2 regions of the Paenibacillus sp. DP01 genome follow, and region 1 is predicted to be linked to the other one. Evidence: riboswitches for the same ligand, from Rfam matches in the RefSeq annotation. Region 1 holds a riboswitch; the other holds the start of a gene.
What was found. A riboswitch is a leader RNA that binds a small molecule or an ion and turns the genes downstream of it on or off. The one in region 1 is predicted to bind glycine.
Positions count from the first base shown of each region.

Region 2: another riboswitch for glycine. It lies ahead of ACH59B_RS19310 (sodium:alanine symporter family protein); the one in region 1 lies ahead of sdaAB (L-serine ammonia-lyase, iron-sulfur-dependent subunit beta).

Region 1 is NZ_CP173059.1:465,044-468,808, forward strand. Features, by position in the region: gene sdaAA (L-serine ammonia-lyase, iron-sulfur-dependent, subunit alpha) at 1-602, opposite strand, end outside; gene sdaAB (L-serine ammonia-lyase, iron-sulfur-dependent subunit beta) at 592-1,281, opposite strand; glycine riboswitch at 1,493-1,607, opposite strand; gene ACH59B_RS02075 (DUF6359 domain-containing protein) at 1,822-3,423, shown strand; gene ACH59B_RS02080 (ABC transporter ATP-binding protein) at 3,756-3,765, shown strand, end outside.
Region 2 is NZ_CP173059.1:4,410,163-4,413,927, reverse strand. Features, by position in the region: gene ACH59B_RS19315 (glycoside hydrolase family 1 protein) at 1-1,263, shown strand, start outside; glycine riboswitch at 1,528-1,622, shown strand; gene ACH59B_RS19310 (sodium:alanine symporter family protein) at 1,781-3,199, shown strand; gene ACH59B_RS19305 (sensor histidine kinase) at 3,325-3,765, opposite strand, start outside.

The sequences.
Region 1 (3,765 bases):
GCTAGGCCTACGGCGTGAACGGCCTGCTCAGGTGTGCCGCCGCGTAGCTCGACCATAGCTCCAGCGGCCATCCCGATGGCTGAGCCAATCTCAGCCTGACAGCCTCCCTCCGCGCCGGAAATGAAGGAATTGTTGGCGATGACGTAGCCAATGGCTCCGGCTGCGAACAAGCCGTGCACCATATGCTCATCATCCCAGCCGAATCGCTCCTGCGCACTAATGAACACACCGGGGATGACTCCACAAGAGCCAGCAGTGGGCGTAGCCACAATACGCCCCATGGACGCATTAACCTCCGACACGGAGAGCGCATAAGCCATGGCGAGTGCGGAGGCGTCGCCGGAGCAGGTTTCCCCTGCCCGCAGATACTCGGCCAGACGCTTGCCGTCACCGCCCGTTAATCCACTGCGGGATACGGTGTCTTGTGTCTGACCACGATGAACGGCCTCCTTCATGACTTCATAATAATCAGACATTTGGCGGAAGATCTTTTCTTCCGTTGTATTCGTCTCTTGTACCTGCTCTTGAATCATCAGGCGGCCAATCGTGGTGGATTCCTCCGCGCATATGGCGCTGATTTCATGCAGATGGCTAAATCGCATCAGATTCAGCTCCTTTTTTCAAATTAATCATTTTAATTTCGTACATATGTGGTAAGGATCGTAGTTTTGCGATCAGTTCAGCCGTAGGAGGACTGTCCGTTTCGATGGCGGTAAGTGCTTCACCATCTCGGCCTTTGCGATCCACATGCATATAGGCAATGTTAATGTCGGCAGCGCCGAGTGCTGAAGTCACCGCACCTAATGTGCCGGGCTTATCCGAGTGAAGAAGCACCAACGTAGCCAGCTCCCCGGTCAGGTTGACTCGGAATTCGTTGAGCTGCTGGACATGGATGCTGCCGCCGCCGATGGAGGAGCCCAGCAGTGTGCGCTGATTCTCACCCTTCCACAGTTCAAAACGGACGGTATTTGGATGGGGCGCGGGTAGTCCGCTGACGGCAAACTCCACGGCCATTCCAGCCTGCTCCGCCCATTGCTCGGCATCTGGAATTCGGTGGTCGTCTGTATCGTAATTGAGCAGGCCTGCGATGAGTGCTAGGTCTGTACCGTGTCCTTTGTAGGTGTCGGCGAAGGAGCCGTACAGTGTCATGCGGGCACGGTCCGGCTGCATCCCGAGCCAGTGACGGGCAACGCGTGCAAGCCGCACCGCGCCTGCAGTGTGTGAACTGGAAGGTCCGGTCATGGCCGGACCGATAATGGAAAATACATCTTTGAAACGCATGGTGTGGCCCCCTGTATGTTCTAGTACCATAGTATATGGTATTTCCGCGTTTGTGCGCAGCTATGACGGTTCCTAATGCTGACGTACAATGTGAGCGCAAAAAAGGACAGGATAAGGAAGTTTCCCTTATCTCTGTCCTCGTTACCTGAGAGTTTCGTGCGGTGTCCTTACCGCCTTACCCCTTGGGTGGCTTGCGCTCTCTCCAGAGTTGCGTCAGATGACGATACATGGACCTGAGAGATTATCCGCCAGCCGGGTGCTGACGTCTTGCTCCTTCGGTGCCGCCAGCGTGTAAGCCCCTGGACAGACTCTCCCGTCATCTTCATTCGCGTATACCGTTCTACATATCTTTATTAGCGTAATGTATGCCGTGCTCGGTGTCAATCGCAGGTTTCAATTTTTACATAAACAGGCGAGTTTCCGATAAAAAAGATTAAAATTTACATATTTATGGATGAAATCAGGAAGGAATTAGAAGATTGACAGCTAATCTGATAGAGGACAAGTACATTTATGGAATTATAGGAGGGATATTGACGTATGGTAAAAGGCTTGCGGTTCACAGGTTCACGCTTGAAAGGGGTGCTGCATCTAGCAGCGATCGTATCGCTGTTGATTGGGATCCTCGTTCCATTCGGTCAGGTCAAGGCAGAGGGAGCATTGACAGTAGACGAAGCACTTCAGCGCCAAGGCAGTGGAGGTACAGTGACGGTGGAAGGCTACATCGTCGGACATGCTACCGGATCGAAAACAGCTAATTTTTCTGCTCCGTTTGCGAATGATTTTAACGTACTGATTGCTGACCAGGCCAATGAACGTAGCACATCTAATCTATTGGATGTGCAGCTGACATCTGCGTACAGAGGGCAATTTGGGTTAACAGGTCATCCTGAACTGGTCGGCAGCAAAATTCGCGTGACAGGTACGCTTGGTGCCTACAATAATTTTGGTGGAGTAAAAAGTCCAAGCGCTGTGGAACTGGTGAGTGGAAGCGAGCCGGGGGAACCAGGTCCTGGCGAACCTGAGCCTGGCAACCCGGGTCAACCCGGTACTACACTGCCGGATGGAAAAGGCAAAAAGGTGCTGTTCGATAATACGCACGCACAGACGGCTGGTGCAGCAGATTGGGTCATTGAAGGCGCCTTCTCCGACTTTGCCAATGGATTGCGTAATGTAGGCTTTACTGTGGATCAATTGAACCGCCCTATTCCTTTTACTTATGGAGAACAGGCCATAACCTATGATAAGCTGCGCCAATATGATGTGTTCATCATCGGTGAAGCGAATGTGGCCTTTAAGGCATTCGAGCAGGCTGCCCTGCTGCAATATGTGAATAACGGGGGAAGTGTCTTCTTCATCTCCGACCATTATAATGCCGACCGTAACAAAAACCGTTGGGATTCCTCCGAGGTTATGAATGGCTACCGTCGTGGAGCCTATACTAATCCGGCCAAAGGCATGACTGCAGAAGAAGCTGCATCGCCGGCGATGCAAGGATTAACAAGCTCCGATTGGCTGGCGACCAACTTTGGTGTTCGTTTCCGTTATAATGCGCTTGGCGATGTAAATGCTACGGACATCGTAGCCGCAGATCAATCCTTCGGCATTACCAAGGGTGTACGCTCGATTGCCATGCATGCGGGATCTACGCTGGCTATTATTGATCCTACCAAAGCCAAAGGAATTGCCTATATCCCGACAGGTACAAAAAAATGGGGCAATGCAGTAGACCAAGGAGTCTATAACGGCGGAGGCCGTGCGGAAGGTCCTTATGCTGCGATCTCCAAGGTGGGTCAAGGCAAGGCAGCATTTATCGGTGATTCTTCCCCTGTAGAAGATGCTACTCCGAAATATGCACGTGAGGAAAACGGACAGTCGAAAAAGACATATGATGGTTTTAAGGAAGTAGACGATGCCACCTTCCTAGTGCAAACGGTTCAATGGCTTGCGTGGAAGCAGGACTACACGAAATTATCCGATGTGGCAGGTTTAACGCTGGATCAACCGACGAAGCTGCTGCCGTTTGAAGAGCCTGCGGCTTCCACAGAACCGCAACCGGAGCCTTGGTCTGCTCCAGCAGCAGGCTACAAATGGTACGATCCAAGAACGTTCAAGCCGGGCTCCTATGGAGCGGCTTCATAATAAACGCAAAAAATAATTCAGTGTGAGTGGTTGGGTGCTAGTTAGCCGTTTGGTCCTCTGTAGGGGATCAAACGGCTTTTTTGTGATGAAAATTAACCTGTGGTTGGTTATTTTATTACATTTTGTGCCAGGAAGGTCGCGCTACGGCTGGATCATTGATTTTTTAAATGATGTTGATAGCATAATCTTAATTGATATATCCATATACTGGTGATAGGATGTATTCAAATTATTCCGACAAAAACGGTATGTAATGTTTGTGGAAGGTTTTAACATCAAACATGGTGAGAATAAGCAGGACAAGACCATGGAGAATGGAGGAAACGCGCGCATTGAATATCG
Region 2 (3,765 bases), 1.8 Mb from region 1:
GCAGGGAAGGTAAACGCCCGTTTTCCAAAGCGTGAAGGTGTGGACTTTTACCACCACTACAAAGAAGATATTGCCTTGTTTGCAGAAATGGGCTTTAAAGTATTCCGGATGTCCATCCACTGGTCGCGGATTTTCCCGAATGGATATGATGCCGAGCCGAATGAAGCGGGATTGCAATTCTACGACAATGTATTCGATGAGCTGCGCAAGTATGGTATTGAGCCTTTGGTAACACTGTCGCATTATGAAACACCGCTAGGTCTGACACAGAAGTATAATGGCTGGTTGGGACGCGAAGTCGTGGATCATTACGTAAAATATGCCGAAACGGTATTTACACGCTATAAGGATAAAGTAAAATACTGGCTGACCTTTAACGAAATTAATGTCATGACTATGAGCCCGTTTACAGGCGGAGGTGTGGTTATTGACCGTGTAGAAAACAAGCAACAAGCGATATATCAAGCATTGCACCATCAATTTGTAGCAAGTGCATTGGCGACCAAACGGGGACATGAGATCATTCCGGGTGCTCAGATCGGCTGTATGCTGGCCCGCATTGAAAGCTACCCACATACGTGTAACCCAGAAGATATCCTGAAAGCACAGCATGAAAATCAAATGAACCTGTTCTTTACGGATGTGCATGCTCGTGGGGGATATCCCAACTATATGAACCGCTATTTTGAAGAAAATAATATTGTGATCCAGACAGAACCCGGCGATGCCGAAATTTTGAAAAATAACACGGTCGATTTTATCTCATTTAGTTACTATATGACCTTGACCGTATCGGCAGGGCCAGAAGGCGAAAAGGCAGCAGGGAACCTGATAGGCGGTGTGAAAAATCCGTATCTGCAGTCTTCCGACTGGGGATGGCAGATCGATCCGATCGGCCTGCGTGTTACACTGAATACGTTTTATGATCGCTATCAAAAGCCACTGTTCATCGTGGAAAATGGCCTGGGTGCGTATGATAAGGTAGAAGAAGACGGCTCTGTGCATGACACGTATCGCATTGATTACTTGCGTCAGCATATTGCCCAAATGAAGGAAGCGATTGCTGACGGTGTTGATCTGATTGGTTACACCAGCTGGGGACCTATCGACCTTGTGAGCATGTCTACGTCCGAAATGTCCAAGCGCTACGGATTTATTTACGTTGATCTGGATGATGACGGTAACGGAACGCTTCAACGCTCCAAAAAGGACTCATTTAACTGGTATAAAAATGTGATAGCAACCAACGGTGAAGAATTATAATTCCATATCGTTTTGGCGGGTACAGCAGAGAAAATCCTCAGGATGCAATCTGCTGTACCCGCTTTTTGTATAGACACTCTATTGATTCTTTCAGAGGGCTTCACAAATTTTTCACTTGTAATAAGCTGAAATTTTTCTGTATAATGAATAAAAATTTCATATGTCTGGTTGATGTTTGCGGGAGATGGAATGAAAGTTCCAACCGAAGGGGCAAAACTCTCAGGTGCTTAGGCTGATTTACAGCAACGAGCAGGGACCGTAAACGGACAGAACTCTGGAGAGACCCTTAATTGGGCGCCGAAGGTGCACCGCAGATCACATCTGCTTAAACTCTCAGGCAAAAGGACAGAGACGCGAATAACCTGTGACAGGGATAGCCCTAGGCTTTTTATAAGCTTTTAGAGGTGAAATCCTGCACAAGATGGTTGTATTTTTTCGTGCCTTTAACCTCTCCAAGAGTCGAATCAACAGATTTGACTCTTTTTTGTTTTCTACTATGCTGAAGGAGCGGGTTGAAATGAATTTGGTACATGTGTTAGAAACGATTGACAGTTGGATGTGGGGAGCGCCGCTTCTAATTCTCGTCATGGGCACTGGGTTGTGGCTAACGATCCGTCTGAAGATGCTTCAGATTATTCGATTGCCCTTAGCGCTCAAGCTAATTGGTAAAGCGCCGGACGAAGGCAGCGGGGATGTCAGTAGCTTTGGAGCATTGAGTACGGCACTTGCAGCTACTGTAGGTACGGGAAGTATCGTCGGTGTCGCAACAGCGATCAAACTGGGTGGGCCCGGTTCATTATTCTGGATGCTGGTTGCAGCTTTTTTCGGGATGGCAACCAAATATGCGGAAGGGCTATTATCCGTTAAATACCGTGTTAAAGACCGGAACGGACAATTTTCGGGTGGACCGATGTATTATATTGAAAATGGGCTTGGCCGCCGTTTCAAGCCGCTGGCGATGTTGTTTGCCTTTTCTGGTATTCTTGTAGCACTATTTGGAATCGGTACTTTTCCGCAAGTAAAGGCTATCGTTTCTTCTACGGAAAGTAGCTTTGGCGTGCCAACAGTAGTTACAGCAATCATTATTTCCGTGTTGACGGCTGTTGTTACGATTGGAGGACTCAAAAGTATCGCCAAGGTATCCACAAAGATTGTTCCATTCATGTCGGGGCTCTATATCGTGGTTTGTTTAATCGTACTCATTAAGTTTGCAGGAGAGCTTCCTCATGCGATCGCACTAGTATTACAAGGGGCTTTCTCGACAACATCTGCGACGGGTGGATTTGCCGGAGCCACGATTATGCTGGCGATGCGAAGCGGAGTTGCCAGAGGGATCTTTGCAAATGAAGCTGGTTTGGGAAGTGCGCCAATCGCAGCAGCAGCAGCTAAGACGAAATGGCCCGCAGAACAAGGGCTAATATCCATGACGGGCGTTTTTATCGATACGATGATTATTTGTAATTTGACAGGATTTACATTGCTGGTTACGGGAATATGGAGTGGAAATGATGATGGAGGTCTGATGACTCAGCATGCGTTTTCCAGTGCCTTTCCGGCTGGAGCAGAGCTCGTGACGATTAGCCTTATTTTATTTGCGTTCACAACGATACTTGGCTGGAACTACTACGGGGAACGCTGTGTTGAATATTTGCTTGGGGTCAAGTGGATTAAACCATACCGTTATCTGTTCATCGTACTGGTTGCCGGAGGCGCGTTCATCAAGCTCGATGCCATCTGGCTGCTGGCAGATATTTTTAACGCCATGATGGCTTTTCCGAACCTGATTGCACTGCTCGGCTTGTCGGGAATTGTTGTTGCAGAAACCCGGACTTATATGAATTCTTTGTATCCTAATAAGAACAAGGGTATTCTTGCTGGTGCCAATGTAGGGGCGGCTATCCAAGTAGAAGAAAAGGGACAAACGGTAAATTCATAAATACTAAAAGGGAGTATCCTCAGCCATCACAGGCTTGAGGGTACTCCTTTTTTTAGGTTATAAGACTGGTGATTACCGACATTTTATTTATTCTGAATATCTCTTAATCCATAACGTTTACAAACCTAAGAGTTATTACATGGGAGCATAATCGTAATTTGAAAATGCGAATCCGTAATAGTTGTATTTAAATAACCACCATATTTCTTTATCACTTGCTGGATGTTAAGTAATCCATACCCATGTTTTTTTAAAGGGGGATTGTATGTTTTGGTTGAGAATGCTGTATTGAGATAATTACTTTTTGAATTGCGAACATAAATCCATAGGGCAATATTATCGGTGAAAATTTCCAAATGAATTGAATGCTCTTTCTTTCTAGGAAGCTGCATTACAGCTTCAATAGCATTATCGAAAACATTACCTAAGACAATACATAGATCATGACTTCCAATACTAATATTTGCCGGGTTAATATGGATTTGATGGAAGAAAGCTATCCCACTTTTATTAGCGATGCTGAAAGTATGATTTACTAAAGCATCAATAACGAGATGTCCTGTTGT